3 regions of the Phytobacter sp. V69 genome follow, and region 3 is predicted to be linked to each of the others. Evidence: predicted binding sites of a transcription regulator. Region 3 holds the regulator's gene; each other region holds the start of a gene.

What was found. Region 3 encodes CRP, which controls carbon source genes, mostly activating them, when cyclic AMP is high. Its sites were predicted from a motif close to ATGTGANNNNNNTCACAT; they were not measured.
Region 1: a site for CRP is predicted at 7,076-7,093, ahead of ACSZPU_RS14655 (6-phosphofructokinase). Genes of this name have one in related genera too.
Region 2: a site for CRP is predicted at 6,369-6,386, ahead of ACSZPU_RS08985 (PhzF family phenazine biosynthesis protein). Genes of this name have one in related genera too.

The regions. Positions count from the first base shown of each region.
Region 1 covers NZ_CBFFRL010000097.1:5,969-16,567, reverse strand. Annotated here, with positions in the region: gene ACSZPU_RS14695 (oligogalacturonate-specific porin KdgM family protein) at 1-426, shown strand, start outside; gene ACSZPU_RS14690 (glycoside hydrolase family 43 protein) at 467-1,972, opposite strand; gene ACSZPU_RS14685 (P-loop nucleotide/nucleoside kinase family protein) at 2,120-2,665, opposite strand; gene ACSZPU_RS14680 (PTS sugar transporter subunit IIA) at 2,662-3,099, opposite strand; gene ACSZPU_RS14675 (hypothetical protein) at 3,109-3,378, opposite strand; gene ACSZPU_RS14670 (class II fructose-bisphosphate aldolase) at 3,449-4,291, opposite strand; gene ACSZPU_RS14665 (PTS sugar transporter subunit IIC) at 4,278-5,645, opposite strand; gene ACSZPU_RS14660 (PTS sugar transporter subunit IIB) at 5,638-5,952, opposite strand; gene ACSZPU_RS14655 (6-phosphofructokinase) at 5,963-6,943, opposite strand; gene ACSZPU_RS14650 (YdgH/BhsA/McbA-like domain containing protein) at 7,359-7,571, opposite strand; gene ACSZPU_RS14645 (Crp/Fnr family transcriptional regulator) at 7,713-8,234, shown strand; gene ACSZPU_RS14640 (YgjV family protein) at 8,292-8,795, shown strand; gene ACSZPU_RS14635 (YdgH/BhsA/McbA-like domain containing protein) at 8,845-9,057, opposite strand; gene fdhD (formate dehydrogenase accessory sulfurtransferase FdhD) at 9,187-10,023, opposite strand; gene fdnG (formate dehydrogenase-N subunit alpha) at 10,182-10,599, shown strand, end outside.
Region 2 covers NZ_CBFFRL010000047.1:14,289-24,887, reverse strand. Annotated here, with positions in the region: gene ydeE (efflux MFS transporter YdeE) at 1-766, opposite strand, end outside; gene eamA (O-acetylserine/cysteine exporter) at 963-1,853, shown strand; gene marB (multiple antibiotic resistance protein MarB) at 1,892-2,107, opposite strand; gene marA (MDR efflux pump AcrAB transcriptional activator MarA) at 2,139-2,522, opposite strand; gene marR (multiple antibiotic resistance transcriptional regulator MarR) at 2,540-2,974, opposite strand; gene ACSZPU_RS09000 (MarC family NAAT transporter) at 3,214-3,888, shown strand; gene ACSZPU_RS08995 (alpha/beta hydrolase) at 3,888-5,045, shown strand; gene ACSZPU_RS08990 (sugar transporter) at 5,090-6,292, opposite strand; gene ACSZPU_RS08985 (PhzF family phenazine biosynthesis protein) at 6,477-7,268, shown strand; gene ACSZPU_RS08980 (SDR family NAD(P)-dependent oxidoreductase) at 7,366-8,043, opposite strand; gene ACSZPU_RS08975 (NanQ anomerase/TabA/YiaL family protein) at 8,046-8,516, opposite strand; gene ACSZPU_RS08970 (sialidase family protein) at 8,513-9,676, opposite strand; gene ACSZPU_RS08965 (sodium:solute symporter family protein) at 9,678-10,599, opposite strand, start outside.
Region 3 covers NZ_CBFFRL010000068.1:4,989-15,587, forward strand. Annotated here, with positions in the region: gene argD (bifunctional acetylornithine/succinyldiaminopimelate transaminase) at 1-83, shown strand, start outside; gene ACSZPU_RS11785 (YccS/YhfK family putative transporter) at 80-2,158, opposite strand; gene crp (cAMP-activated global transcriptional regulator CRP) at 2,212-2,844, opposite strand; gene ACSZPU_RS11795 (OsmC family protein) at 3,155-3,559, shown strand; gene ACSZPU_RS11800 (phosphoribulokinase) at 3,670-4,539, opposite strand; gene ACSZPU_RS11805 (YheU family protein) at 4,592-4,810, opposite strand; gene ACSZPU_RS11810 (hydrolase) at 4,812-5,828, opposite strand; gene mdcA (malonate decarboxylase subunit alpha) at 6,175-7,830, shown strand; gene ACSZPU_RS11820 (triphosphoribosyl-dephospho-CoA synthase) at 7,830-8,687, shown strand; gene mdcC (malonate decarboxylase acyl carrier protein) at 8,697-8,996, shown strand; gene ACSZPU_RS11830 (biotin-independent malonate decarboxylase subunit beta) at 8,989-9,822, shown strand; gene mdcE (biotin-independent malonate decarboxylase subunit gamma) at 9,822-10,599, shown strand, end outside.

The DNA of each region.
Region 1 (10,599 bases), on a different contig from region 3:
CTGACGCCGGGTGGGCTGTCCGATATCGACAGTAACGGCACGAAAATCGCCCCGTATTTAGGCCAGGATTATAAAGTCAGTAAAGTCTTCAGCATTGGCAGTCGCTATCGTTATAACCACATGACCCACAAAGAGCATGATTACAACGGCAACATGGACTACAACGATAGCCATCAGTTTGATCTGTTCTTCAACTACCAGGCAACGGATAAACTCTGGCTGCAGTTAAACCCGGAGTTTTTCGTCAACGCCAACGATTTTAACGCCTCAAACGGACAGAAAACCCACTGGGAACCGAGCATAGTGGCGCGCTACCGCCTGGATAAAAACTGGATGCCATATGCCGAAGTGGCCTGGCTGGACCAGGATCAGAACCATGACGACCAGGTGCGATTCCGTATTGGTATTCGCTACTACATCAACTAAACACGTTATCCGCCGGGGCAGGCAAGCTACCCCGGCTTTTTTATGCTTCGCGCACCACGACGTGCGAGAACAGCGCCATGCCCTGCGTCTCACTCTCCTGCCCACGGGCATAAAGGCCAAATCTGGCCCCGACCCATTTCCCTGCCCCCGCAGAAAAACCCGGGGTCACTTCCCGCCACGTGTCACTGGCAACGCGATAGCAAAAACGGCTGATCCCATCGTAATCAACATGGAATCCAAGTTCAGGGTTCTCTGACAAGTCATCGCAAATGGACAACACAGATTCGCTCACTTCGCCTCGATCGCTGTTCCAGCCGTGGCGTAACCGTAACTGCACACCAGAGGTTTCCCGCACCAGGCACAGCGCGGCAAAACGCTCGCCATAGATAATCAGGCCCGCTTCATCTCCCGGCTGGCTGAACTGGCTCGCCAGTGAAAGGGTGACCACAAAGCGTTCGGCGGGAAATTTTTGCAACAGCATCTGCGGCAAGGTGTAGAGGCTACCGTTATGGGGTGCACAGCGCAGCGCTAATCCTGCCGAACCTGTCCCCATCCAATGCGCCTGTGGGTTAGCCTGCCACTGCCATTGCAGGCCTGGCTTACCTTCAGGGAAGTTGTCGCTGGTTTGTGGTGAACAGGGCATTGCCGGTAAGGAAGGCCGGGGATGACGGATAACGGGCTGTCCTTTGCCCGCATTGCCCAGCGGTTCACCAATGGCGGGCCAGCCATCTTCCTGCCAGCACAGGGGCTGCAAATGCACAACCCGGCCATAGACGCCTTTGTCCTGAAAATGGAAAAACCAGTGTTCCCCGTTCTCCAGCGCCACCCATGCCCCCTGGTGTGGACCATTCACCGCCGTATCGCCCTGATGCAACACATCCCGGGGCTGCCACGGCCCCGAAAGCTGTGTGGCGCGTAATACCGTTTGCCAGCCGCGCTTAACGCCGCCCGCGGGCGCAAAAATCCAGTACTCATTGGCATGTTTATAGAGCTTTGGCCCCTCCAGCGTCGGGTGTGAGGGCGTGCCATCGAAAATAATCCGTCCGTCATCAAGCAGACGGGAAGCATCCGGCGCCATCTCAATCAGTTGCAACTTATTTTTAATGCCGCTGCGGCTATACGCAAAAGCATGCACCAGCCACGCCCTTCCGTCGTCGTCCCAGAACGGGCAGGGATCAATCCAGCCAGGCGCTTTTTTCAGGCAGCGCGGCGCGCTCCATTCGCCAAGCGGGTCACGGGTATGGGTAACAAAAATACCGTCATCCGGCAGGCTGTAGAAAATCCAGAACTGCCCATCGTGATAGCGAATTGACGGTGCCCAGACGCCCTTCCCGTGCTGAACAGCATCATATTCCGGTGACGGGAGCCGCTTAACGGCATGGTTAACGATGCGCCAGTGAACCAGATCACGCGAGTGGAGTAGCGGTAAGGCGGGCAGTTGATTAAAGCAGGATGAAACCATCCAGAAATCATTTCCCACCCGAATAACATCAGGATCGGCGTAATCGGCGTGAAGAACAGGGTTTTGATAGTGTGACAGCATGATGTGGCTCCTTTTTATCTGTCGAAGCCGATGCAATAATCACGCCACCGATTTTTTATGTTTAATTTCAATGCATTAAAAACGGAAAAGACACAAAAAAAGCGCCAGATGGCGCTCTTTCGACAGTTGCGGTTGTTTCAACCTTTTCCTTCAGGCTCCCAGATGCGCCTCCATCCAGCTAAACAGGCGGGTGTAGCCTTCTTCACTTCCCTGTTCAAAGGGAAACACCGGGCCGAGCGCCATCGGTTCGGCGTTGGCAGCCAGCACCGCCAGCTCCGGCAGATACTCTTCGCCAGGATGGCCAACCCGCCGCTCACCAAGGCGCCGGGCATAACGGGCGACGGCGACATCAGGAGCGACCGCGTTCCAGACTTCAAGAATCCGCGTCACCCCGGCCTTCTCCAGGTACTCAACCAGCTTCTCCTTTGGCTGAAAACCAAACCAGGCGTCGACGATAAACGGGCAGCCTGCTGGCGCATGGCGAATGATCGACCAGATAACATCATAGGCCGCGCAGCCCAGCTTGCGGTTAAACGCCCGGTCGATTTCGCTAAACTGCGCCATAAACGGCTCTTTAATGCCGTCGATGGTCAGAATGGGCAGTGAAAACCGTTCCGACAGCTGACGCGTCACCGTGGTTTTGCCGGATGCCGGTACACCGTTGACCAGCACGACCGTTTTCATTTGCGTAGTCATAACAGCGCCACCACCTCCTCCCTTGTCCGTGCCACCCGCAGTGCCGCCATCGTTTCATCGTTGTCCAGCAGATGTACGATGGCGCGGATCCCTTCTTCAATATGCGCATTGCTGTTGCGTGCCCCGAACATAATGACAATGTCCGCCGCCTCACTTTCACCAAAGCGTATCGGTTCCTGTAACAACACCAGGCTAAAGCAATCCCGCTTCACGCCACACTCCGGGCGCGCATGCGGCATGGCGACGCCCTCATCAAACACATAATAGGCACCATGTTCCAGCGTACTGTCGATCACCGCTTCGCCATAGCGGGCCTCCAGATAGCCCCCGTCAATCAGGGGCCGGGCGGCCAGCCGAATCACCTGCCGCCAGTCCTTTTCCGTTACGCCAACCTGAATCGCATCCGCTTCGATGAGAAGATCTTTAATCGTCATCCGTTCTCCCTAAATATTACGCCGAATAATATTGCGCAATTCGTCGATACGAATAAAGAGAGAATCCACTTCATGGCGATGCTGTTTACTTTTAGCAAAGACATTTAATGCCCGGTTATACAGCAACATTAATTGTTTTTGCACATCGCTATTTCGCGGATCCTCCACCAGATTACCTTCCAGTTTCTTAATATCGACAGCCAGCAATTCAGCCTGCCTGTCATATTCTTCCACCGCCGTATCGTCTTTTTTCCACAACGACTTCAATGATTCAAACATGACTCACTCCCGCCCCGACGTGTGCCGGAGCACCAGGGTTATGGAATAAAATTAACGTGGTAATGCAGGATTATTTAAATAAATTCATTTTCTCGACCAGCACCTGAGTGACGGCATCGTTGGCAGGGATCAGGAATTTACGCACGCTGTCATTCACCTTCCCTTTTTCAAAGGTCGATTTGCACTGACCAACCCACTGCACATTCATCTCGGTGCCGACGTTTACTTTATTGATACCTTCGGTCACGGCTTTACGCATATCCTCATCGCTCACGCCGGTTCCGCCATGCAGCACCAGCGGCGTACCGGTGGCGGCGCTGATCTCCTGCAGACGCTGATGCTGAATCTGCGCCTTGCCGGTATAGAGCCCGTGTACCGTACCGACCGACACCGCCAACATGTCCACGTGAGTTTCTTCGACAAAACGCGCCGCGTCCTCCACGGTAGTAAAGCAAATGTCCTCTTCAGCCACGGCTTTTCCGTCTTCCGAACCGCCAATTGCGCCTAATTCAGCTTCAACCGAAATACCGCGCGGACGCGCCATCTCCACCACAATGCGGGTATTGGCAATATTCTCATCAATATCCAGATGCGAACCGTCGTACATAATTGAACTGAATCCGGCATCGATTGCAGTCTGAATCGCATTAATATCCGAGCAGTGATCCAGATGCAAACAGGTGGGCACATTTTCGCTTGCCGATAATGAGCGCACGGAATCCACCAATAATTGATAGCCCAGATATTGCGCTGTCCCGGTGGATATCTGAATCATTAACGGGCTGTTAGTTTGTTTTGCCGCTTTAAAAAAGGCCGGCAGCATTTCCAGGCAATGTAAATTAAAGGAACCGACCGCTTTAAAATGACGTTCTTTGGCAATCTCTAACAGCGCAGTGAAATTATGCAGACTCATGGACTTTCTCCCCTTTAGGTTTAGCTGACTTGCCATTAACGAACCAGGCAAGGAACGCGACAAAGACAATAAACAGAGCGACAAACAGCCAGTTATTCTGGAAGGCATGACCCAGAACCAGGCCAGAGCTGATGACATCGGAGTCACTGAACGTCACCCCGGTAAAGCCGTAACTTTCCAGCATCGGCACCAGGATGGCCGGCAGGAAGGTAATAAAGAGACCGTGGACAACGCCGCCGATAACCGCACCACGACGCCCGCCCAATGCGTTACCAAAAACACCCGCCGTGCCACCCGCGAAGAAGTTGGTCAGCAGGCCAGGCAGGATCATCGCCAGACCAAACATCGGGAAGACCAGCATGCCGATAATCGAACCGACAGTAGTGGCCAGGAAGCCGACAATGACCGCGTTCGGGGCGTAGGGGAACAGGACCGGACAATCGAGCGCTGGTTTGGCGTCCGGGACGATGCGCATGGCGATACCCCGAAAAGCAGGCACCAGTTCGTTCAACAACAGACGGACGCCGCTATAAAGGACGAACACCCCGGCCACAAACTGGATGGATTGCATAAAGGCGTACATCAGGAAGTTCACGCCATGGGAGAACTGACCGATGTATTCCGGACCTGCCGCCACCGCCGGGATCAGGTACATCGGCACCATCACCACCGCCATGGCAAGATAGGTATCCTGCAGGAATTTAAAGTTATCCGGCAGTTGCAGGTCTTCCGTGGAGCGGGAGCCCTTGCCGACCACTTTCGCCACCGCCGCCTGTACCAGATAGCCGATGGTGCAGAAGTGCCCCAACGCCACGTCATCAGAACCGGTAATGCGTCTGACCACCGGTTGCGCCAGCGCCGGCATCAGTACCGCCATCGCACCGCCAAAAATACCGCCCGTGAGGATCAGCGGCAGCCCGGTCAGGCCCGCTTTGTAACCAATAACCGCCCCGATGGTCGCCATCCACAGCAATGCCTGGCCCGTCAGGAAGATGTATTTCAGCGGCGTCAGGCGGGCAATAATGATGTTGACCGCGAAAATCACCATCAGCGTCAACGCCACTTCGGAACCCAGTTCGCGGTTCGCCAGCCCGGCGATGGCCGCTACGTCGGTGATATAACCTTTCATCCCGAAACCGTGGGTGAAGATATCGTTCAGGAAAGTCAGGGTAGCGACGATGATATTGATCCCCGCCATCATGATTAAAAAGCCGAGCAGCGTTTTAAAGGTGCCTTCGGCAATTTTTCCCGGTGATTTCTTTTGTAAGATCAAACCGAGCATGGCAATAAAGGCGATTAATATCGATGCCTGCCCGAGTAAATCTTTGACGATAAACTCAACAAAGCTATTCATGGTCAGCTACCTTCATGTTATGCAATTTTAAGAACGCGATAATTTTTTGTTCGATCTCTTCTTTATCGGTTAATTTATTAAGCACGACGACACGTCTGATTTCTTCTTCACTGGCATCCGCCGTTAAAATGTCGGCAAATACTTTTTGTGTCAAAATCATATCGGATTTAAATGCACCGGCTTCTGAAACTGTGGTGTGTTCAACTTTTGCCGGAATTTCTAATTTTTTCAGCACCGCTTTCGCGCTCATTTCGATCGCAAAGCTGGAGCCGAGGCCGCAGCCACATACGCAAAGAACTTTAAGCATGTAAATCTCCTCAAATAATATTGAGTTGTTTGGCCAGTTTGTAGGGATGTCCTTCTGTGTCTACCAGACGTTTTTTCATACTAATAAGATCAATTGGAATAGGTTTATTACTGGAATTGATAATAATGGCTTTATTCTTCATGCCAGATTGAATACAACGTACCACTTCACTGGCCATAATGGTGCCCTGATAAATCTCTTCACAGGTGGGATCACCGTTACGTAAACCATAGCCAATAATCGTTTTACGAATACGCACGCCAATCCGCGGTTCAAGCTGCTTCATCATGGTGTCGATAGCGCCCTGAAAACCGGGCGTATACTCTCTGGTGTAACCTTCGGAGCACAGGATCACCACGCTGTTCTGGCTGGCAAGGCGGTTTTTAATGCGTTGAGATAACTCATCAATTGGGATCTGGCATTCCGGAATAAGGGCAATATCCGCATTGCTTTTGATCGCCGATTGCAGCGTCAACTCGCCACAGTAGCCTCCCAGCACTTCCACCATAAATACGCGGCCAGGTAACGCCCGACCAGTATTTCGCAGGCGGGAAACCTCCTTGATAATTTGTTCGCAGGCGGTAGAAAAACCAATTGAATAATCACTGCCATACACATCATTATCAATCGTCATACCGACGCCAAAACAATTAATATCAAACTCACTGAGCGTATTTAAAAATTGCAGCGATCCGTCACCACCCGCCATAACGAGCACATCAATTCGCAACGATTTTAATTTCTTCGCAATCGCTTCGTATTCACTGCGCACTAATTTACGGGTTGTGCGACCAGACGTAATAACAGGGATAGAGGAAATGGAAAAATCCACTAAATCCCGCCAGTCAATTTCATTGTGTTTCTTTTCAAGTAAACCAGGTATCCCTCCATTGAACAGGGTAATTTCTGCCTGTGCCAGTCTCGCAATCTGAAAAATAAAATTATTTATTCCCGATACATCACCACCGCTAATGACTACACCGATTTTCATCGCGAATTCCCTACTGGCTGCCTGTGCGAATATTTTTCCCTGACTTCAAGGGTCATATTTGCAATGAAAGTCACATTTTATGGATAATTCTCTTACCACCAACCATTGACACCAATGTTAAACACTCATTATTTGTGATAACAATCACATAAACGCAGTGAGATTCAACTCACAGTATTTTTAATAATTCCTTTTCAATCATTGAGTTATAAAAACATGAAATTGGGGATGTTACGGGGAAATAAAATCGCCGTTAAGGCTTTTAGACGGATAGTAATTTTGTGATTGTAGCCGCATTTTTTAGCGTAAAAGAGGCATACGGGAAGAGATATTCAGAAGCGGGAGAGCGAAAACCGGGGAGAAAAGAACCTGTCCCCGCTCCGAAGAGTCAGGGACAGCGGCAGTGCGGGAAAACTTATTTGGTCAGTTCAGCAGTCATATGAACCTGGTTACCGCTGAAAGCTTCGGTAATCTGGTATGAAGACGCGCCAGCCTGCTGTGCCTGAGCGGCAATTTTCGCTTCTGCACCGGACAGAGTAGAGTCAGTTGCGGTGACGGTCTGAGCAGCGAATGAACCGAAAGAAGAAGCCAGAGCGATAACTGCGACAAAAGTTTTGATGCTTTTCATGATATATACCCTTCTGTATGTTTGTTTATATAAGGCGTTGTGCCTCGATGAAATGAATAATAGTCCTTAACCCCATCAACAAACAGCGGAATGATTTGCATTTATCTTTCAAATTATTTGAATCATAAAAGAGGGTGAAAAATGACCCCAGACTGGCTCACCGCCTTGCAGCAATTCGGACGCACGCGCAGCGTGTCGGCGATGGATATTCTACAACGTCAGGGGGAGCCACAGCACACCATGTTTTGGTTGCAGGAGGGGACGGCACGCGCGGTGTATCACTCGGCACAGGGCCACGAACGAGTGAAAGAGTTCTATTTCGCCGGGGAGTGCTGTTTTCTCTACCTGAGCTGGCTCACCGGTTCGCTGGCGGATTACAGCCTGCAAATGCTAACCCCAGGCAGGCTTTGCGAAATCCCGCTACGCCTGCTCGATAAACCCGAACACCTCGCCGCGCGACTGGCGCTGCTCAGCCAGCAGGTGGTTTACAAAGAGAAGAAAGAGCAGATGTTTTTGCTCAATAACCCCGAACAGCGCTGGCAATACGTGCAGGCCAATTTCCCGGACTGGGAACAGCAGCTCACGCAAAAAGATCTTGCCAGCTACATTGGTATCTCCCCGGTGAGTCTGTCGCGGATTCGCGGGCGGCTTAACAAAGGTTAACGACCCACACTCCTGCCCGAATTATTCTGCGCCACTCTTTTGCTGCAGGACGATGCGATGACCCCATTTTTCCTCTCACAAATTCTGGCGGGCCTGTCGTTTGGCCTGGATTTGCTGGCCTTTCAGTTTGTCCGTCGCCAGCGTTCTCTGTTGACGCTCGCCTGTTCGACCTGTCTGCTGGCACTACATTTCTGGCTGCTCGGTGAAGTCAGCGCCTGTGGACTGATGGCGCTGGCAGCCTGCCGATATCTTCTGGCAACCGTTACCACGAGCCAGCGAGTGAAAGGGAGATTTCTTTGTGCGTCGCTGCTGTGCAGCGTACTGACCTGGCAGCATCCAACGGATATCTTCCCGCTGGCGGGCAGTTTGCTTATGACGGTTGCCGCATTTCATTCAACGGCTGTGGGGTTACGGCTGATCACGCTGAACGGCAGCCTGTGCTGGCTTATCAATAATATTCTGGCGGGTTCGCCGATGGCGATACTGATGGAGAGTGTGTTTATGCTGAGTACACTGGCGTCGTACTGGCGGCTAAAGCGAGGAGCGGCAACGGCCGGGTAATTCAGAAACGAAAAAAGCGCCCGCAGGCGCTCTTTCGACAGTGTTACGCTTATTTGGTCAGTTCTGCGGTCATATGCACGCGGTCACCGGTGAAGGCTTCGGTGATGTGATAAGAAGAGGCACCGGCCTGCTGAGCCTGAGCAGCGATTTTCGCTTCTGCACCGTCCATTGTGGAGGAGGTTGCGGTCACTGTCTGTGCAGCGAATGAACCGAAAGAAGAAGCCAGAGCGATAACTGCGACAAAAGTTTTGATGCTTTTCATGATATAAACCCTTCTGAATGTTTGTTGATATGAGGCGCTGTGTCTCGATGAAGTAAATACTAGACCTGAACTTCATCAACAAAAAGCGGAAGAATTTGTCATCAATATTCAAAAAAACTGATTTAAATCTTAACCCGAGATCAAACGCTGTGGATGGGCATAAATCGTGGCCCTGCTCGGCTTGCAAAAGCCCACCAGCGTCAGGTTACAGCGCTCGGCAACCTCAACGGCCAGCGTAGTCGCAGCGGAAACGGCAAACAGAATTTCCACGCCGCACATGGCTGATTTCTGCACCATCTCATAGCTCGCACGGCTGGAGACCAGCGCAGCACCCGTCTGCCAGGACGCCCCTTCATGGGCGCGATGACCCAGCAGCTTATCCAGCGCCACGTGACGACCCACATCCTCATGCCCTCCCGCCAGTTGCCCGGAAGGCAACATCCACGCGGCCGCGTGGGTACATCCCGTTAATTTGCCAATCGGCTGGAAATCCGTGAGATGCGTCAGGGCCTGGTCGAGGTTTGCCAGATCAAAGGTCTGCGTAAACGGCAGCGGCGCGACAGGCTTGCCGATATCGTTCAGTTGCTCAACACCGCACACGCCGCACCCCGTACGCCCGGCCAGCGCGCGACGTCGCTCTTTCAGCCCCATAAACCGACGGCTGGAAAGCTCAATCTGCACTTCCAGACCATTGCAGGACGGCACAACCTCCATGCCATAAATATCCTGGCGAGTTTCTATAATCCCTTCGGATAAGGAAAAACCGACGGCAAACCACTCCAGGTCTTTGGGTGAAGCCATCATCACAACATGGGAAATACCGTTATAAACCAGTGCAATGGGGACTTCCTCCGCCAACACATCGTTGCGGGGATGTTGCAGATCGTCCCGTTTCCAAAGTGAAATCTGTCGGGAACCTGCGATTAGGTCAGCATTTTCGGGTGGTGTTGTATGGGTTTTGTTCACGTTGTTTTAACCGAATTGGAACAGACTTACCTACAATATGATATTCTGAAGATATACCCCTTTTGGGCCAGGGGATAAGCATCAATTTTGTACCTTTGCGGCGACGACCGCAAAGCAAATAAAAAACCTCGTGACAATGTCGAAACAAGGAGCAAACCATGCAGGTCAGCAGAAGGCAGTTCTTTAAGATCTGCGCTGGCGGTATGGCAGGTACAACTGCAGCGGCACTGGGCTTTGCGCCTGGTGTGGCGCTGGCGGAGACGCGGCAATACAAATTGCTGCGCACCCGTGAAACACGAAACACCTGCACATACTGTTCTGTCGGCTGTGGGCTATTAATGTATAGCCTCGGCGACGGCGCGAAAAACGCCAAAGCCTCTATCTTCCATATCGAAGGCGACCCGGACCATCCGGTAAACCGTGGTGCACTCTGTCCGAAAGGCGCAGGTCTGGTGGATTTCATCCATTCAGAAAGCCGCCTGAAATACCCGGAATACCGCGCACCAGGCTCCGACAAATGGCAACAAATCACCTGGGATGACGCGTTTGATCGCATCGCGAAACTGATCAAACAAG
Region 2 (10,599 bases), on a different contig from region 3:
CCGCGGCGTTGACGGGCAGCACTACGGCCACCACTTTTTCGGCAAAGTCGCCGTCGGCAATCGACATCACATACTGCGCAATGCACGAGGCAAACGACCCGGCGACAAACGACGCCAGCAGCCCTGATAACGTAAACCAGCGCAGCGCACGGTCGCGCAGCAGTACCGATGGCGACCAGACCGCGCTGTTTTCGTGGCCTTCTGCCACATTGACGCGGCGCACAAACAGCTGAATAAACGCCAGTGGCACCGCCGAGCAAAAGGCGGCGAGCCAGAAGGGCAGATTGATGCTGTACATCACCAGCATCGTGCCGATGGGGGGCCCGATGGTCCAGCCGATATTAATAAAGGTGTAGTTGATGGAGAAAATCCGCGCCTTGGCCGCTGGCCCCAGGGTGTCAGAGAAATAGGCTTTCAGAACGGTTGCAAATACCGAGTAGGCGCAGTTAATCAGCGAGAAAAACAGCACCACCAGACCGGCATGGTTGACCAGCGGGATCGCGCTAAAGCCAAACAGGAAGGCGGCGATGGCCAGCAGCATATAGCTTTTTTTATCGAACTTATCCGCCAGAATCCCGAAGCCCAGACTAAAGACCACGCCGATGGTGAGTGCAATCGACATCGCATAGCCCACCTGGTCGACGGACATGGCGTACTGACGATTGAGATAAATAGTCATGAATGGCAGCGTTGCGCCACGACCAATGGTTAACAGTAACGACGACGCCAGCAGCGCGGCGGTGGAGCGCTTTTGTTTTGAGATCATTTTCATGCCCGACAATGCCTGTTGTTATAATTTTTTGTGATGTCTAACAGCAATAACATGCATAAAGCGTGATGTACATCGGTTGATTTATCCCAGGATGCCAAAACTGACCTGCCAAAATTAATGATCTGTCTCTGGACTGATTTTTGCGTTAACGTAAATTTTTTACAAAAGTTGAAAAAAACAGGGGCGAAGAATGACGCGTAAAGATGGGCTGCTGGCGCTGTTGGTGGTGGTATGGGGCCTGAATTTTGTGGTGATCAAAGTTGGGCTGCACAATATGCCTCCACTTATGCTGGCGGGTTTACGCTTTGTACTGGTGGCGTTTCCGGCATTGCTGTTTGTAGCGCGACCGAAAGTGCCGCTGAGCTTACTGCTGGGCTACGGGTTAACCATCAGTTTCGGGCAGTTTGCTTTCTTGTTTTGCGCCATTAAATTCGGCATGCCTGCGGGTCTGGCATCCCTGGTTTTACAGGCGCAGGCGTTCTTTACCATCATCCTCGGTGCGGGCGTGTTCGGCGAGCGTTTGCAGGGGAAACAGCTGGCGGGTATCGCGCTGGCGGTCTTTGGCGTACTGGTGCTGATTGAGGCCAGCCTCACCGGGCAACACATCCCGCTGATTGGTTTTGTGCTCACCCTTGCGGCGGCATTCAGCTGGGCCTGTGGCAACATCTTCAACAAAAAGATCATGAGCCATACCTCTCGCCCACCGGTGATGTCGCTGGTGGTCTGGAGCGCGCTGATCCCTATCATTCCGTTTATGGTGGCGTCGCTGATTTTTGAAGGCCCGGCACCGATGCTGCAAAGCCTGGTCAGCATTGACCTGACCACCATCCTGTCGCTGCTTTATCTGGCGTTTGTGGCGACGATTATCTGCTATGGCATCTGGGGTTCACTGCTCGGGCGTTATGAGACCTGGCGCGTTGCGCCGCTGTCACTGCTGGTGCCCGTTGTGGGGATGGCCAGTGCTGCGCTGCTGCTCGGTGAATCGCTGTCTTTACTGCAACTGGGCGGGGCGATGCTGATTATGGCGGGGCTGTACATCAACGTGTTTGGTTTTCGTATCAGTCGTGCGGCTCAGGCGTAAGGCATAAAAAAGCCCCGCCGATGGCGGGGCAAACACGCCTAGGTGCGCTCATTGTAATAAGGCACGCCTAACTCGTCGGATTTATCACTGCCGGAGCCCATATGGTTGAAGTCGAAAGGCGACTGGTTATGGGCGGTGGGCATTATCATAGCGTCACGTGGGTTTTGTTTCGCAGGGTGTGCGAATTGTTCCGCATAACTCTGGCCGGTCAGTAACACCATCACGGTGAGGGCGGCACAGGCAATACGTTTCATGATTTCCTCGATACGTCTTTAAAGCAGGCGATTAGCAATTACAGTGGTTTAACGGAAATAGATAACGGTTCTCACCGGGTATCTCTGTTACGCGATATTTGTGTGGCGGCACGTCAAAGTAGTTTTTGAACGTGCGGGTCAGGGTCTGTTGTGATTCAAACCCATAGCGCTCCGCAAGATACAGAATCGGTTCATTGCTGCCCTTAAGCTTCTGTGCGATTTCAGTCAGCTTACGGCTGCGAATGTATTGCCCCAGCGAGTGGCCCGTCTCTTTTTTAAACATCCGTTGCAGGTGCCATTTGGAGTAACCCGAACGCTCAGACACTTTTTCCAGTGAGAGCGGCGATTCCAGGTTATCTTCGATCCAGTCCAAAATGCTATGAATAGTGATGGCGTCAGTATTGCGTCTGGACATCGTCATACCTCTTTTTGTTACGGCAAGATTTTCTTGAGCAAATGCTCCAGAGTTGCCACTTCTTCTGCCGTTAAGTTTTTTGTTAATTCCTGATTCAGGTTTTGTCCTACTAATTGATGACATTGCTCACACAGCGCCGCGCCGTCGGTGGTCAATTGCACCAGCACGCCGCGTTTGTCATGCGGATTAGGTTTACGTTCGATCCAGCCTTTACAGACCAGTCGGTCAAGCATGCGCGTCAGCGCACCGAGGTCGACGGAGAGGATCTTTTTTAGTTCGACCGGGGTGATACAACCCTGACAGCGGATAGAACAGAGCACTTTAAACTGCGTGGCGGTGATATCCAGCGGCGCGAGGTAGTCGTTAAGTAAGCGATCTTTTTTTTGGTTAACCATGTGGATCAGGCGGCCAAGTGGAATGATTTCGTTAAACAGATCACTTGTGCTTTTCACAATGGTTGCCCCGGCAAGTATATTAGTCACGGCAGATATTATTGCTCAGGCAAGTATAAGTCAACTGAATGAATTAGCTTATGCCACGATTTGCTAAAGTCGCGTTATGGGCGTTTTTTTATTCGCATATGTACATGTATTTATTAGTTAAACTAATACATCAGGAAAGCGGGTGCCCTGCGGGGTGGGTTCCAGATATACTTGCCGATACGTTTGTCTGCTGTGGAGCGCCCTGTTAAATGATGGATTTACTGAAAGCGATTGGCCTTGGACTGGTGGTGCTCTTGCCGCTGGCGAACCCGCTAACCACCGTTGCGCTCTTCCTCGGGCTGGCGGGCAATATGAACAGCGCCCAGCGCAATCAACAGGCGCTGATGGCCTCAATCTATGTCTTTGTCATCATGATGGTGGCGTACTACGCCGGACATCTGGTGATGAATACCTTCGGGATTTCGATTCCCGGTCTGCGTATCGCCGGCGGGTTGATCGTGGCCTTTATCGGTTTTCGCATGTTGTTCCCGCCGCAGAAAATCCATGAAGCGCCGGAAATTAAAACCAAATCGGAAGAGCTGGAAGAAGAGCCGACGGCCAATATCGCCTTCGTTCCACTGGCAATGCCAAGTACGGCCGGGCCAGGGACGATTGCGATGATCATCAGTTCCGCCTCGACCATCCGTGAAAGCACGACTTTTCCTGAATGGGTGCTGTGGATTGCGCCGCCGCTGATTTTTGCCGCCGTGGCGGTGATTCTGTGGGGATGCTTGCGCAGCTCCGGTGCAATCATGCGGCTGGTAGGCAAGGGCGGTATTGAGGCGATTTCCCGCCTGATGGGTTTTTTGCTGGTCTGTATGGGCGTGCAATTTATCATCAACGGCGTGCTGGAAATCATTACGACTTACCCCGCGGGCGTCTGATGCGGCAACCACTATTGTCCTTCCTGCTTATTGCGGCGTTGGCGATTGCCGGTTGCCAGCAGTCGCGGGAACAACAACAGCCGCCGCTGGGGCAGACAAGCTTTGCGGAGTATCAGCAGCAAACCCGTGACTGGGTGGCGGCACATCGGTCATTCCAGACGCTGGATAAAACCCGAGAGCTCACCTGGAACACACCGCAGGAGTGGCGTCCGGCGCACAAAGCTACCCGGGGGATCCTGCTAATTCACGGGCTTGGCGACGCCCCAGGTTCGTTTACCGACATCGCCCCTGAGCTGGCAAAACAGGGTTTCCTGGTGCGTACGGTGCTGCTGGCAGGGCACGGCACGCGCCCAATGGACATGCTGAACGTCAGCGTTGACCAGTGGCGTGAAGTGGTCAACGAGCAGGCCACTATCCTGGAAAAAGAGGTGGGGAACGTATGGCTGGGCGGCTTCTCAACCGGCGGCAACCTCGCGCTGGAATATGCCCTGCAACATCCGCAGGTGCAGGGGCTGTTGCTGTTCTCTCCGGCGATAAAATCGAATACCCGCTACGATTTTCTCGCCCCGGCGGCAGCCGTATTTCGCGACTGGCTGCGTCCACCGAGCGCGGTCTTCCCTCAGCAGATTGCGACCCGTTATCTGCGCGTGCCAACCAACGGTTTTGCTCAGTTCTATCGTACCAGCGCTTCCGCACAGCAACTGGTGACGCACCAGACGTGGAACAAGCCGGTGCTGATGGTGTTGAGCGAGCACGACTCGGTGCTCAATACCGCCTGGATCCTCGACCAGTTCGAGAAAACCTTTACCCATCCGGCCAGTCGTGTGATCTGGTACGGGCTGGCGCGCGCCGAGGTGGCGGCTGACGCCAGAGTGCTGGTTAAGCCTGATTATCTGCCCGCAGAGCGCATCAGCCAGTTTTCGCATATGTCGGTGCTGTTCTCCCCACGTAACCCGGTCTACGGCCGCCACGGCAGCGTGGTGCTTTGTGCGAACGGGCAGCCGGATGCGGCGACGAAGCGCTGTCTGAACGGCGAAGAGGTCTGGTACTCAGACTGGGGGCTGGTGGAGCCCGATAAAGTTCACGCGCGACTGACCTGGAACCCGTGGTTTGACTGGCAGACGCAGGTGATGAACGAGGTGGTGGCAGGGGGATAAATCGCATCAGCCGGGCAATCATCTACCCGGCTGACGGTGAGATATTACATATGGTGCGGTTGCTGCTGGTCTTCCAGCGAGACCGGCCAGCGGCGGAAAATCACCACCGACCAGACCAGAGCGGCCAGTGCCGGAATGGCACCCGCATAGCCAATGGCGGACATCGACCACTGCAGGCTGACTTGGTTACCGACCAGCGCGCCCGCGCCGATACCGATATTGAAAATCCCGGAGAACAGTGACATCGCCACGTCGGTGGCATCCGGTGCCAGCGCCAGCACTTTCACCTGCATCCCTAGGCCGATAATCATAATCGCGACACCCCAGAAGATGCTCAGCACGGCAAGGTTCATCTCGCTGTCTGCCGCAGGACGCAGCAGCAACAGGGACATCACCAGCAGGCCAATCGCGCCGCTGATAAGACTGGACGCATGCTTATTACCCAGTTTGCCGAACAGCACGCTGCCGACAATTCCCGCACCGCCGAGAATCAGCAGCAATACTGTTGCGAAATTACCGCTAAAACCCGCCACATTTTGCACGAACGGCTCAATATAGCTGTAGGCGGTGTAGTGCGCGGTGACTACAACCACCGTCAACAGATAGATGCACAGCAGCGCCGGGCGACGGAACAGCTCAGGCAGGCTGCGCAGTGAACCAGAGTGCTCGCTGGGCAGTTTTGGCAGCAGTTTGATCAGGCACATCATGGTAATCAGCGCGCCAAAAACGATAGCGAAGAACGTGGTTCGCCAGCCGAAATATTGCCCGACGACGCGGCCAATCGGAATACCCAGCACCATTGCCAGCGCGGTACCGGTGGCGATAAGGCTCAGCGCCTGGGCGCGTTTGCCCGCCGGAGCGAGACGAATGGCCAGAGAGGCAGTAATCGACCAGAAAATGGCGTGGGCAAACGCGATGCCGATACGGCTAATCACCAGCACATGGAAGTTCCACGCCAGGAAAGAGAGCACATGGCTGCCAATAAACAGAACGAACAGGGCAATCAGCAGTTTGCGGCGTTCTACCTTGCTGGTGAGCAGCATAAACGGCAGCGACATCAGCGCCACAACCCAGGCGTAGATGGTTAGCATAATGCCGACCTGCGGGGTTTCCATGTCAAAACTTTGTGCAATGTCCGACAGCAGCCCCACGGGCACGAACTCAGTGGTATTAAAAATAAACGCAGCAACGGCCAGCGTAACCACCCGGAGCCACGCGACTTTTCGTGAAACCATTTGTGTTGTCATATGTTTTTTTGGGATCAGTTACAGGAGAAGGAGATGTGCAGATCTTAGATCTATTTCTGCTCAAAATACAAACTTTTTGTGATGAGTGTCTCATTTCTTGTTGGGGTATGACGATGCCTGTTGAAACAAAAAGAAATACAAGGGAAAAACGAAGGAAAAGCAAAGTAAAACAAGAGGAAAGGCTATGCACACAATCGACTTCTATATGGTGGACGCGTTCAGCGACCGTACGTTTGGCGGCAACGCCGCAGCCGTTTGTCCGCTGACGGAATGGTTGCCGGATGATGTGCTGCTGAAAATGGCGCAACAACACAAGCAGTCTGAGACAGCGTTCTTTGTTCGTAACGACGACGGTTTTGAGCTGCGCTGGTTTACCACGCAGTACGAAATCAACCTTTGCGGCCATGCCACGCTTGCCGCCGCGCACGTCATATTTGAATATCTGGATTACCCGGATACGCAGATTAACTTCGCCACCCGTTTTGTCGGTCCGCTCACCGTGAGTCGCAAAGGCGACTGGCTGACGCTGGACTTCCCAGCCTGGCAGACGGGGTTGGTGGAAGCGCCGCCTGCGCTGCTGTTTGAAACGCTGGGTATCACCAAGGCCAAAGAGGTACGAGTGGCGCGTGATTACATGGTGGTGCTGGAAAATCAGCAGCAGGTTGAGGCCATCACCCCGAATATCAACGCCATGATCCCGTTAAAGAAAATGGTTTGCATTACCGCGCCCGGTGATGAGCATGATTTTGTTAGCCGCTTTTTCTGTCCGGGTGAATCCGTGCCGGAAGACCCGGTTACCGGTTCAACCCATAGCATGCTGATTCCGTACTGGGCAGAAAAACTCGGCAAAAACGCCCTGCAGGCGCGCCAGGTATCTGCCCGTGGCGGCGATCTGCGCTGCGAAGCGCGTGGCGAAAGGGTGTCGATTGGCGGCCAGGCCACCACCTATCTGATTGGCAAAATCTATTTGCGCTGAGAAATAAAAATGGGTGACAGTGTCACCCATTTTGTTGGACCACAATGCTGGATGCGGCCAACGCCTTATCCGGCCTACAAACAATAAGCCTGGCCCTTCACTTAAGCGATGCGCCGCCGCAAATCACCAGCTCTTGCCCGGTAATGGCGGCTGCGTCCGCTGACAACACAAACCCCACCAGTGCGGCCACTTCCTCAGGCTTAATCAAGCACCCGATGGGTGGCATATTGGGTGGCGAACTTTCGCGTCCGGGTGCACTGAGCATCGGCGTTTGCGTCGCACCGGGGGCGACCACGTTGGCGGTGATGCCGCGTGGGGCAAGCTCAGCCGCCCAGCTACGCACCATTCCGACCAGCGCCGCCTTGGTGGCAACATACTGCGATCGTCCCGCCGCGCCGCGCGATGTCCGGCTGCCCACCACCACAATTCTGCCACCAGAGGACATCTGTGGGGCGAAGTGATTGACCAGCGTTTCCGCCGCCAGCACGTGCAGTTGCCACAACCGCTGGCTAACCTCATGCGTTAACTCACCTAGCGGTGCTGCGGCCATCATCCCGGCGGCATGAATCACCGCATGGGGTACAGGCAGGGTGGTTAGCACATCACGCAGCGCCGCGCTGTCGCTGAGATCGACGCATACGCTGTTAAACTGCGCGCTGTCGCGGGTGACTTTCGAGCGGCTAAGCCCGGTGACATTCCACCCCTGGCCGAGTAGGCGGCTGACGATGGCTTCGCCGATACCCGAACTTGCTCCTGTTACGATCGCATGCGGCATGTTTACACCTCCAGCAGCGTGCGCGGAACTTTAAACACCGCTTTGCGGATCGTCATCGGTTCTGCCGCCGCGCACAGGGCCTGGTGCGGCTCGCCCGGTAAAAACACCGCAAAATCACCCGCCTGCAATAACATGCTCACCGGCAGTTCGGCGGTGGTGGTGATAAACAGATCCGGCTTACGCTCCTCATCGGTTGCCAGAGGCGCGTACTGCGTACCGGCACAGATTATCTCTTCACCTGTCAGCAATACCTGAATATCTGCCCACTGGTGGTGATATTCCGTATGGCGGACTTCACGCAGTTGCGTATTGGCCGGGCCGACGGTGCAGAACCACTCTGCACCGGACAACTGAAACCGGCCATCGTCGCGCGCCTGCAGTTCATCGAATGCACACTGAGGAAGCGCGAGGATATCGCGCAGTACCGCAGGCAACCCTGCCTGCGGCAGGGCGTCAAGATTGCCAAAAATCACACTGACTCCTTAACCCATTCCGGCGATACGCGAACGTATTTAATCGCTTGGCGGAAATAGGTATAAGCGATATGCAAACTGCCGTCCGCACCTTGTTTGATGCTCGGGTAGGAGAACTCGCGGTTCAGTTTTTCCTGTGAGTTATTGGTCATGCAATAGCCGTCACCTTCGTCCAGATGACGTTGCCACGGCCAGCTTTTCCCGCCGTCAGGCGAAATTGCCACGGTCATCGGCGCACGCGGTGCACCCCAGAACGCGCTGCGACCGCTGGTCACTTCCGGTTCTTTGCGGCTATCGCCATCGTCGATTTCGTCATACAGCGAAGCACGACGTTCCTGCGCACCGGCGGCACTCATGTAGTTAAAGACCAATGCCAGATTGCCGTCCGCCAGCGTCGTAACCTGAATGGACGAGTTGTTGTTTGGTAACGTTGTCGGCTCCGGCACGGACCAGCTTTCACCGCCGTCGGTCGACTGGCTGTAATAGATGTTATCCGCCCAGCGACTGCGGAAAAGCGCAACCAGGGTTCCATTGTGCAGTGCAGCGATGTTCATGTGCACGCAACCAAGGCTTTCCGGGACTTCCACATCGCGCCAGGTTTTCCCCTGGTCGGCGGAGATTTTTACCGCGCTGATGTCATCATTACCGACCCATTTCTCGCCCGGTTTGGTGCGGCAATAGAAGACCGGCAGCAGCCAGTTGCCATTTTCCAGCACGGTGAGCGGCTGGCGAATAAAGGTGCCCGGTTTATCCAGCAGGGTGGCGATCTCGCCCCAGCTCGCGCCAAGGTCATTCGACTGGCAGTAGCGCACAATTGCCGTGTCCTGATTGCCGGAAAGCTGGGCGGTCCACATCAGCCACAGCACGTTATCCGGGGCGAGGAACAGCACCGGGTTTTGCTCGGAACGGCTGGCATCTTCAGACAGTTTTACCGCCTCGCTCCAGCTGTCGCTGCCCGGTGCGAGGCGCGAGCCCCACACGGAAATATCCGCAACGCCTTCCTGGGTGCCGCCAAACCAGACGCACATCAGCGTGCCATCGGGCAGCGGCAGAATGTTGGCCGCGTGGTTTTGCGGGCAGGGTGAGGGCAGCATCGCGCTGATGACACGAGCATCTTCTTGCTGACGTAATACGCCATCGCGATTAACAGTAACGGACATATCAAACTCCACTATTTTGTACAGGTGTTGGTGCTTTTGTTTTCGCCTTCGCGTGTGCTTTGTTCGGGATAATGCGGTCCAGGGCCATAATCACCGCCGGAGTAATCAGCGCGATATACATGTTGTTGATACCGAACGGGTCGCCCAGCACATACCACAGTGATGTCACGACGCAGGAGCCAATCAGGCCAGCGTTCGCGCCACGGGTGCTTTTAAAGAACGGCGCATAGAAGGCAATCACCGCAACCACCGTGATGGACAGACGGATAGCACGGGTAAAGAACGACAGTTTCAGCACTTCCGGAACCAGCAGCACGAAAATCAGCGGCAGGAAGCCAATCAGTAACGATAACCAGCGCGTGGCTTTAAATTCTTGCTCTGGCGTTGGGTTACGGTAAGGCACATAGAAATCTTTCACCACCAGCGAGGCGATAGCCAATGCCACGGTACTGACGCTCACGAAAATGGATGCAACAAGTGACGTTGTCACGAGTCCGGCAATCCATGGGTTCATGTCCTGCAGGAAAATCGGCATTGCATACAGGCTGTTAATTTCCGGGTGCAGGTATTTTGCCGCCACGCCGATAACGGCGATCGCCAGCGCAATCGGCATACAGAAGAAAAATGCAATCCAGGTGGAACGCTTCGCAGACTGCACATCTTTGGTCGAACAGATGGCCTGAATCACGAACTGGGTACAGAAAATGGAGCCGATAGTCCCAATCAACCAGGCGAAAATGGTGCTGGCACCGAAGTTACCGTCCCAGGTCCAGTAGAAGTCCGGCATTTTCTGGACCATCGGGGTGAAACCACCGGTTTTGTACAGTGCAAAACCCATGATGACCAGAATACCGAAGTACTTAAGCGCACTGTGCAGCAGGGTAACCCAGGCCACGCCTTTCATCCCGCCGTAGGCAAAGTAG
Region 3 (10,599 bases):
CCGCGCTTATCGTTGAAGAGAGCGATATCGATGAAGGTATGCAGCGCTTCGCGAAAGCCGTAGCGAAAGTGATTAACACTTAAGACCGTAAGCGGCGATTTAACCAGATGCCGTGATGCGGACGCTGACGCCATGCCACCGACGAAATGGTGTGCATGGTGCTCAGATGCCCCAGAATACGTTGCAGGTGCTGTTCCAGCGTGCTCATTGGACCGTGCGTCATACTCTCCGGTGCTTCCAGAATATTCACATCCCCCGAACTTCCCGGTCCATCGTATTCCAGCCGCTGCTGACAGCGCTGCAGGGCAATTTCACACGACTGTAAATAACGCTGCGCCAGATCCGGCGTGAGCATGGTGTGTTCCCGCGCCAGGGTCGTCATCGCATTAATGTGTTCGACAATAAACTGACTGTGCGTGACCCACAGCTTCATATCGGCCAGATAGCGCGTGTCAAAGCCGGGTTCCTGCATCGCCTGATTCAGTGAGTTGAAGAGGGCGTTGTGCGCCTGGTTTACCCGCATGCGCTGCCAGGCCAGCGGCGTAGCCTGGGGATCATCGCTCAGAATCAGGCGGATGGCATCCTGATAGGTTTCCAGCGCGTCATGGGCGTTTTTGCGCAGCAGGCCGCTTTGCCACTGGGGCCACAGCCAGACAACACCGCCAAAAGCGATCAGGCAGCCGATCAGCGTGTCGATAAGACGGGCAACGATAAACTGCTCGCCGTTCAGCGTGAGCAACTGGAGTGTATACACCGCGGTGAGAGTAAAGCCGACCATCGCCCAGCCGTAGCTTTTGCGGATAATCAGGTAGCTCACCAGCGTCACCATCAGCATTGCCGCCAGCGTGAAACCTTCCGGTACGTGGTAGTGCAGCGTTGCGCCGGCAATGATCAATCCGGCCATGGTGCCTGCCGCCCGATGCAGAATGCGTACCCGCGTGGCACCGTAGCCGTTTTGCGTGACAAACATCACCGTCATCATGATCCAGTAAGGCTTGGGCAGATGGAGCGCGCTGCCCATCAGGCTGGCAATGCTGAGCATGACGCTTATCCGCGCCGCATTGCGAAAGGCAGCGGATTTCAACGACAGATAACTTTTGAAGGCAGGGAGCAGCGGCAGGCGGCGCTGCTTCTCAGCCATCAGGTCGCGAACATAGAGTGGACGCTGGGTGCGCAAAACGCGGGCTATCTGGCTGAAATGCCAGGCGCAGAACTGTCCAACCGGGTTATCCGGGTGCTGACGGGCGATTTTCTCCAGCGCGCCTATCTGCTTATCCATATTGAAACGCCGGGGATAGCGATGATAGAGAATGTCATCGGCGAGCACCCGTAACCGCGCGGCGACGGTTTGCGCATTCCAGCGGATAACCTCTTCAGCGTGGCTGCGTTCAACCAGCTCCTGAACCTCTTGCGGTTGATGGAGGCTGACGGAGATATGCTCTTGCAAATCCAGCGCGACCTGGAACATACGCAGCAACCGCTTGTAATCGTTGTTCTTATTGGCCGCCAGCATATGCAACTGCTGGTAGCTCTGGCTTATCATATCCACCGCTTTTTGCTGGCGTGCCAGCAGCGGCGGGAGGGCTTTTTCCGGATCGGCGTGTTGCGTCAGCAGGCTGTATTTTGCTTCACAGTAGTCCGCCAACTGGCGATAGAGCAGGCTTAACGATTCGCGCAGCGGCTGTTCCCGCCAGAGCCAGAACCAGAAGGCGTTAAACGCGCCGTACCACAGGGTGCCGAGCCCATAAATCAGCAACGGTTCCCAGACGGGCATATTCCCGGCGAGGCTTAAGGTAAAGATGGCCGCAATGAGCGAGGCGGGCAGCAGGCGTCCGTGCAAGGCGCTGATTTCCGCCGTGACGCCAAGCAATAGCGTGAGTCCGGTCAGGATCAGCGGCAAGGGGATATTTTGTGTCAGTAACAACTGTACCGTAAGGCTGCTGCCAGCAAAAAGTGAACCGCCAACGATCAGGCGTTTAAAGAAACGTTTGTGCGGTGTATCCAGACCGGCAATATTGCAGCAGGCAGGAACAAGAGAGAACAGCAGACCGAGATCGAGACGCCCGATAAGCAGGCCAACGGTCACAGGGAGGCATAACACCAGCGTTTGTCGCAGTGCATAGTTGATTTCGGGGTGATAAATCAGCCTGCGCCACATGGGGAATAGAGACAAAAACGGCGCATCGCTAAGTACGATGCGCCGCTTGAGAATTAACGTGTACCGTACACGACGATAGTTTTGCCGTGTGCAGAGATCAGGTTTTGATCTTCCAACATTTTCAGGATACGTCCCACAGTTTCACGGGAACAGCCGACGATCTGACCAATTTCCTGACGAGTAATTTTAATTTGCATACCGTCCGGGTGGGTCATTGCATCCGGTTGTTTCGCCAGATTCAGCAGCGTCTGTGCAATGCGGCCCGTCACATCAAGGAATGCGAGGTTGCCGACTTTTTCTGATGTAACCTGCAGACGACGCGCCATCTGAGAAGACAAGCGCATCAGAATATCCGGGTTCACCTGAATGAGCTGACGGAATTTTTTGTAGGAGATTTCGGCCACTTCACAAGCTGTCTTGGCGCGTACCCATGCACTACGCTCCTGACCCTCTTCGAACAGACCCAGTTCACCGATAAAATCTCCCTGGTTAAGGTAAGAGAGGATCATCTCTTTACCTTCTTCATCCTTGATTAGCACAGCCACTGAGCCTTTGACGATGTAATACAACGTTTCCGCTTTTTCACCCTGGTGAATCAGCGTGCTCTTCGACGGGTACTTATGAATGTGGCAATGAGACAAGAACCATTCGAGAGTCGGGTCTGTTTGCGGTTTGCCAAGCACCATGCGCGGTTATCCTCTGTTATAAGCTGGCTCCAGACGCTGGATTCACACAACGCGTCCGGGGTTGCAATCTATCTTCCCGATAGCTGGGAAGTGGACCGTCAGACATGCCTGCGGCCTGTAATATGTGATGTCCTCTGCATACATGCTAAACGTCAATGTATATCACTGTAGCATCCAGATTGTTTTAGCATAGCTTTTGCTGCCTGTCTCCTGGTGTCTCGCTTCAGCTTGACGCAGGTCGCCTTCCGTTGCGACTTTTCTTATGTGCGCGTAATCTGTAAAGAAAATTGCAACTCCGGAGTTAATTAAAATGCAAGCTCGTGTGAAATGGGTAGAAGGTTTAACGTTCCTTGGCGAGTCTGCGTCCGGGCACCAGATCCTGATGGACGGTAACTCAGGCGACAAGGCACCAAGCCCGATGGAAATGGTGCTGATGGCGGCAGGCGGATGCAGCGCTATTGATGTTGTCTCTATCCTGCAAAAAGGGCGTCACGACGTGACAGACTGCGAAGTGAAGCTAACGTCAGAGCGTCGTGAAGAGGCTCCGCGCCTGTTCACGCATATTAATTTGCACTTCATCGTGACCGGCAAAGCGCTGAAAGATGCCGCGGTTTCGCGTGCGGTGGATCTCTCCGCCGAGAAGTACTGCTCTGTGGCATTGATGCTGGAGAAAGCGGTAAATATCACACACTCGTATGAAGTGATCGAAGCCTGATGTGTTGCCGGAGGCGATCTCCGGCACTTTCAGCATCCGACATTTCCCCTGTGGCGCTGCGCTAACCGGGGCTACATCGGGCGGAAGCAGATTTTCTGTTTGCCAGAAAACTACTCGATCTTCTTACCTTCCATCAGCCGTTGTACCAGCGGCGTCATGATGAGTTCCATCGCCAGCCCCATTTTCCCGCCCGGCACCACCAGAGTATTCATGTGCGAAATGAATGAGCCCTGCAACATCGCCAGCAGCCAGGGATAATCAATGCCTTCCAGATTACGGAAATGAATCACCACAAAGCTTTCATCCAGCGAGGGAATGACTTTGGCGGCGAACGGGTTGGAGGTGTCCACGGTCGGCACGCGCTGGAAATTGATATGGGTGCGGGAAAACTGTGGGGTGATGAAGTTGATGTAGTCTTCCATCGAGCGAACCACCGAATCCATCACCGCCTCGCGGGAATGGCCGCGCTCGCTGGTATCGCGCACCAGCTTTTGCATCCACTCGAGGTTGACGATGGGTACTACGCCCACCAGCAGATCCACGTGGCGAGCCACATCATGCTGCGGCGTCACCACGCCGCCGTGCAGCCCCTCATAGAACAGTACATCGGTTGGTTCCGGCAGCGGTTGCCAGGGGGTGAACGTGCCGGGTACCTGATTCCAGGGCACGGCTTCATCGTAGGTGTGCAGGTATTTTCGCGCCTGGCCTTTGCCGGTTTGTCCGTACTCAGTAAAGGTTTGCTCCAGCAGGCCGAAGTCGTTCGCTTCCGGGCCAAAGTAGCTGATATGTCGACCTAAATCGCGGGCTTTACGGATTGCCATGTCCATCTCAGGGCGGGTGTAGCGATGAAAGCTGTCACCCTCGACCTCGGCGGCATGCAAATCCAGTTGAGCGAAGATTTTGCGAAACGCGAGGCTGGTGGTGGTGGTTCCCGCACCGCTGGAACCTGTTACGGCAATAACCGGATGTTTAGCGGACATAGCAACTCCCTGAGTAAGCCATTATTGTAGGTGAAGCCTGCCGCCCTGCACGTTACTCGCGAAACTGCGAGCGTGGCATAATGTTGACGGTTTCATGCAGTTCTGACCACACCAGTAGGGCCTCGCCGTTTTTCAGCTGCCGTCTTACATCGGCGACCTTTTGTTCGAGCGAGCGCTCATGTTCACCATAATCGGTGCCTTCGCGCAAGACAAAGCTTTCAATCAGGTTATCCAGCGTCTCAGGTGCCAGATCCTGCCAGGGAATAATCATTTCAGCTTTCCAGATAAGTGTGCAGCCAGTCGGGGATCCGTTTTTCCAGCCACATTTCCGGGCGCAGCAACGTGCCGCCTACAAAACCCACGTGACCACCGTGTTCGGTCAGTTGATATTCTACCGATGGCGGCAATGTCTGCGTATCGGGGATCACGTTTTGATCCATAAAAGGATCGTCTTTCGCATGGATGATCAGGGTCGGTTTGCTGATTTTATTCAGCAATGGCATGGCGCTGCACTGGCGATAATAGTTAATCGCATCGGCAAAACCGTGGATACGCGCGGTAATCGCATCATCGAAATCACGCAGGCGACGCAGGCGTTTCAACTGGCGCAAATCAATAGGTAACGACCCCGGATAGGCTTTTAACTTGCGCGACGCGTTGGCTTTCAGCAGGTTGAGCAAATAGTGCTGGTACACCCGTGAGAAGCCGGTTTCGATATGCTCGCTGCACGCTTCCAGCACGAAGGGGGCAGAGACAATCACCGCCGCATCCAGGGGGACGCTATCTTCTTCTTTCGCCAGCAGGCAGGCGAGCATATTGCCGCCCAGTGAATAACCAACCGCGGCAGTACGCGCCTCGCCGAACTCACGTTTCAGCCAGTGTAAGAACCAGGTGCCGTCTTCGGTTTCGCCAGAATGGTAAATGCGATGAAGACGGTTAGGCTCACCGCTACAACCACGGAAATGCATCACTACGCCCAGCCAGCCGCGTGCTTTTGCAGCTTCGATCAGGCCGTGAGCGTAGGGACTGTGCAGGCTGCCTTCCAGCCCGTGAAAAACCACCAGGCGGGGTTTATGTTTCGCCTGCGCAGGGTCTTCGCTCCAGGCGAGATCGACAAAATCGCCATCCGGCAGTTCCAGGCGCTGCCAGGTTGGGGTAAAGCCCAGTTTCCGGCGGATAAGACGCGGCAGCATGGTCTGAAAATGCGGATTGCTCCCGCCGCGCATGGGGCGGAAGAGCGTGCTGTCGTCGCCGGGAATGTCGAGTTCTGCTGGGGTTATTTGAGTCATGACGATGCAATATTTTCCAATTCGTTAACGCCTACTATACCGTCAGTTCCGTGATGTGTTTATGAATTCCCGGCATTATCCTTTTTTGCCTTTGTCGATTTCTGCTTATTTGCTGCACTTTTTGGTGGAGGAGAGGGAGTAAAAACAGAATCTTCTTACGCGGATCTCGCTCCTGTACGAGGTTTATTTTGCTCCTGTTCTGATCTGCATCACAAATTATGACATTGATTATTACTCTCAGGCTAACAATCGTCTTTTATCCTTAATTGATGCCTTTCTCACCAGAGTGCACACTTTATTCAGTGTTAAGCAAATCAAAATGATTCGCTGAATCAGGAGGTTAATAATGTTATCTGGACAAACACCAGAACGAGTCTGGAACACGCGGCGCACGGAAAAACAGCGTCGCCTGGCATCCGTACCCGTACAGGGTAAGGTGCTGCCGACCGACGATCTGGTCGCCATGCTGGAAAAATTGATCGCCCCGGGCGACAAAGTGGTACTGGAAGGGAATAACCAAAAACAGGCTGATTTTCTCTCCCGCGCGCTGGCGTCGGTCAATCCGCAAAAAGTCCACGACCTGCATATGATCATGCCAAGCGTCGGGCGCAGCGAGCATCTGGATATCTTCGAAAAAGGTATCGCCCGCAAACTGGACTTCTCCTTCTCCGGCACCCAGAGCCTGCGCATCTCGCAGCTGCTGGAAGATGGCCAACTGGAAATCGGCGCCATTCACACCTACATCGAGCTTTACTCCCGTCTGTACGTTGACCTCTCGCCAAACGTGGCGCTGATCGCCGGTTATAAAGCGGACCGTAAAGGCAACCTATACACCGGGCCAAGTACCGAAGATACCCCGGCGCTGGTCGAAGCCGCCGCCTTCCGCGACGGTATTGTTATCGCCCAGGTGAATGAGCTGGTGGATGACGAGTGCGATTTACCGCGCGTTGACGTCCCCGGTTCGTGGATTGATTACGTCGTCGTGGCCGACAAGCCGTTCTTCATTGAACCGCTGTTTACCCGCGACCCGCGCCTGATCAAACAGGAACATATCCTGATGGCGATGATGGCCATCAAAGGTATCTACGCCGAACATCAGGTGCAGTCGTTAAACCACGGTATCGGCTTTAACACCGCGGCGATTGAGCTTCTGCTGCCAACCTACGGCGAACAGCTCGGCCTGAAAGGCAAAATCTGTAAACACTGGACGCTGAACCCGCATCCGACGCTGATCCCGGCGATTGAAAGCGGCTGGGTTGAGAGCGTGCACTGCTTTGGCGGCGAGCTGGGGATGGAAGAGTATATCCGCGCCCGTCCGGACGTGTTCTTTACCGGCTCTGATGGCTCGATGCGTTCTAACCGCGTGTTCTGCCAGTTGGCAGGTCAGTACGCGGTAGATATGTTTATCGGATCAACTCTGCAAATTGATGGCCTGGCAAACTCCTCAACGGTAACCCGTGGGCGTCTGGCAGGTTTCGGCGGTGCGCCGAACATGGGGCATGACCCACACGGTCGTCGCCATGCCACTCCGGCCTGGCTGAATATGATCACCGAACCCGACCCGATGCAGCGCGGTAAAAAACTCGTCGTGCAGATGGTCGAAACCTTCCAGGCTGGCGCAAAACCGACCTTCGTGGAAACGCTCGATGCGGTGGAAGTCGCCAAAACGTCTGGTATGCCGCTGGCACCGGTCATGATTTATGGCGATGACGTCACCCATGTGCTGACCGAAGAAGGTATCGCCTACCTCTACCGTGCCGAAAGCATTGAAGAACGCCGTGCGATGGTTGCCGCCGTGGCGGGTATCACCGATATCGGCCTGGGCGTAGACGCCAAACGCGTTGCCGACCTGCGTCGCAGCGGCAAAGTGGTGTATCCAGAAGACATGGGCATTCGCCGCACCGATGCAACCCGCTCGTTACTGGCGGCAAGCAGCGTGGCAGACCTGGTGGAATGGTCCGGTGGTCTCTACAACCCACCTGCGAAATTCCGGAGCTGGTAATGAAACTTCTGCCACAGATTCAGGTTGAAGGCGGTGCCGAATGGCTGGCGCGAACCGCCACGCAGTGTCTGATTGACGAAGCACGATTAAGCCCGAAACCCGGTCTGGTGGACAGTCGGGGGAACGGCGCGCACCACGATTTATCACTTGCGCTGATGGAGCGCTCCGCACACAGCCTGACCCCCACGTTTCAGGCGCTGGCGCAACAAAGCTGGCAACGCCCGGCGGATATTGCGCTGCGACAAACCATAGGGCGGCTCGGTCGTGAAGGCGAGCAGGCCATGATGACGACAACGGGCGGCGTGAATACACACCGCGGCGCGATTTGGGCACTGGGGCTGCTGGTCAGCGCCGTGGCGATGCTCGGAGGTGAAGGCAGCGCGGCGGCGGTAACCGCAACCGCGGCAAGTCTGGCGATGTTGCCGGATGACACCGCGCCACGCGTGTTCAGTAAAGGGCTTCGCGCGACGCACCGCTATCGCGTTCCGGGTGCCAGAGAAGAGGCACAGCAAGGGTTCCCGCACATTATGCAGTGCGCATTACCGCAACTGCGTTTGAGCCGGCTAAACGGTAGCCGTGAATGCCACGCCCGTCTGGACGCGCTGATGGCCATCATGACCTCACTGACCGATACCTGCGTGCTGTCACGCGCTGGCCTTGAAGGGCTGGATGCGATGCAGGATGGCGCACGTGCCGTATTGAGCGCAGGCGGAACAGCGCAATTAGCCGGACAGCAGGCCCTGGCCGTTTTAGACCGCCAGATGCTTGCCCTGAACGCCTCGCCCGGCGGCGCGGCCGACTTGCTCGCGGCGACGTTGTTTATCGACCGCATCGAAACGCCTTATTTAGCGAATTAAGAGGATGTTATGGAAAAAATCACATTAACCGTGCCCGCCAGCCGTACGTTAAACGGCAGAGCGCTGGCAGGGGTTGTCGGTTCCGGGGATATGGAGGTGTTATTCACCGCCGACCTGAGCCAGACCCTCACTATTGATATCACGACTTCCGTCGACAACAGCCGTGGTCGCTGGGAAGCTTTGTTCAACCGTCTGCAAACCGTCAGCAACCTGCCTGCAGGCACTCTGACCATCCACGATTTCGGTGCAACGCCCGGCGTCGCGCGCATTCGTATCGAGCAGGTTTTTGAAGAGGTGAGCTATGCGTGATGATCGCAGTTTTATCGAATTAAAAGCGCGTCAGCGTGCGCATGCGCTGCTGGATGAGGGCAGCTACCGTGAACTGCTCGACCCGTTTGAAGGGATTGTTTCCCCGTGGCTCGGCGCGCAGGGCATTGTTCCGCAGGCCGATGACGGCATGGTAGTGGCGAAAGGCACCATCAACGGCCAACCGGCGGTGGTGATTGCCATTGAAGGCGCCTTCCAGGGTGGCAGTATGGGCGAAGTGTCCGGTGCCAAAATGGCGGCGGCGCTGGAGCTGGCGGCGGAAGATAACCGTAACGGTATCCCGACTCAGGCCGTTCTGTGCCTCGAAACCGGCGGCGTGCGTCTGCAGGAAGCGAACCTCGGTCTGGCGGCGATTGCTGATATCCATGCGGCGATTGTTGACCTGCGTCGCTACACCCCGGTCGTCGGGATTGTGGCCGGGACCGTTGGCTGCTTCGGCGGGATGTCCATCGCCGCGGCGCTGTGTAGCTATCTGATTGTCACGCGCGAAGCGCGTCTGGGTCTGAACGGTCCGCAGGTTATTGAACAGGAAGCCGGGATTGAAGAGTACGACTCCCGCGACCGTCCGTTTATCTGGAGCATGACCGGTGGCGAAGTCCGCTATCAAAGTGGGCTGGTGGATGCGCTGGTTGGCGATGGCGTCAACGCGGTAAAAGCGGCAATGAACGAGGCGCTGGCGAAAGGCGTTCCGGCAAAACACCGTACCGACAACTACGCCTGGTATCTCGACCGCCTGACGAATTTCGACACCCGCAAACAGGCCGATTCAGAACAAATTAACGCGCTCTTCGCCCGGGAGGTGAAATGATGAGTAACTCAATAAGCCGTGGCGAATTATGGCTGGAAACTCTGGTACCAAACGCCAAACGTATTGAAGGGCTGTGCCCATCCGTACAGGCAGCCGATGGCGAACTGAACGGTGAAGCGGTGCGATTTGTTGCCGTTGTGCCGGATGCGAATAACCATTTCCCGCGCGCCGCCAAAGGCGAAGTGGGTCTGCTGGAAGGCTGGACGCTGGCGAAAGTGGTTAACGAAACGGTCGCTGCCGATGTTGACAAAACCGTGAAACGCCCGATTGTGGCGGTGATTGATGTGCCAAGCCAGGCCTATGGTCGTCGTGAAGAAGGCTTCGGCATTCATCAGGCGCTGGCCGGTGCCGCTGCGGCCTATGCCAACGCGCGTCTGGCGGGCCATCCGGTGATTGGTCTTATCGTCGGTAAAGCGATGTCCGGTGCATTTCTGGCGCATGGTTATCAGGCCAATCGTCTGATTGCCTTTAACGACAAAGGCGTATTGATCCACGCGATGGGCAAAGAATCCGCCGCGCGTATCACCCTGCGTACCGTTGAGGCGCTGGAAAAACTGGCGGCAACCATTCCGCCGATGGCGTATGACATCAGTAACTACGCCACTCTGGGACTCCTGGAAAACCTGCTGGATATCAGCAACCCGGATGCCCCGTCTGCACATGATCTGACGCTGGTCATTACCACGTTAAACCAGGCCATCAAAGACGCTAGTCAGGATGCCACCCTTAAAAATCGTCTGGGTGCTGACAATCGCCGTAGCTCTGCGCTTGTGCGTG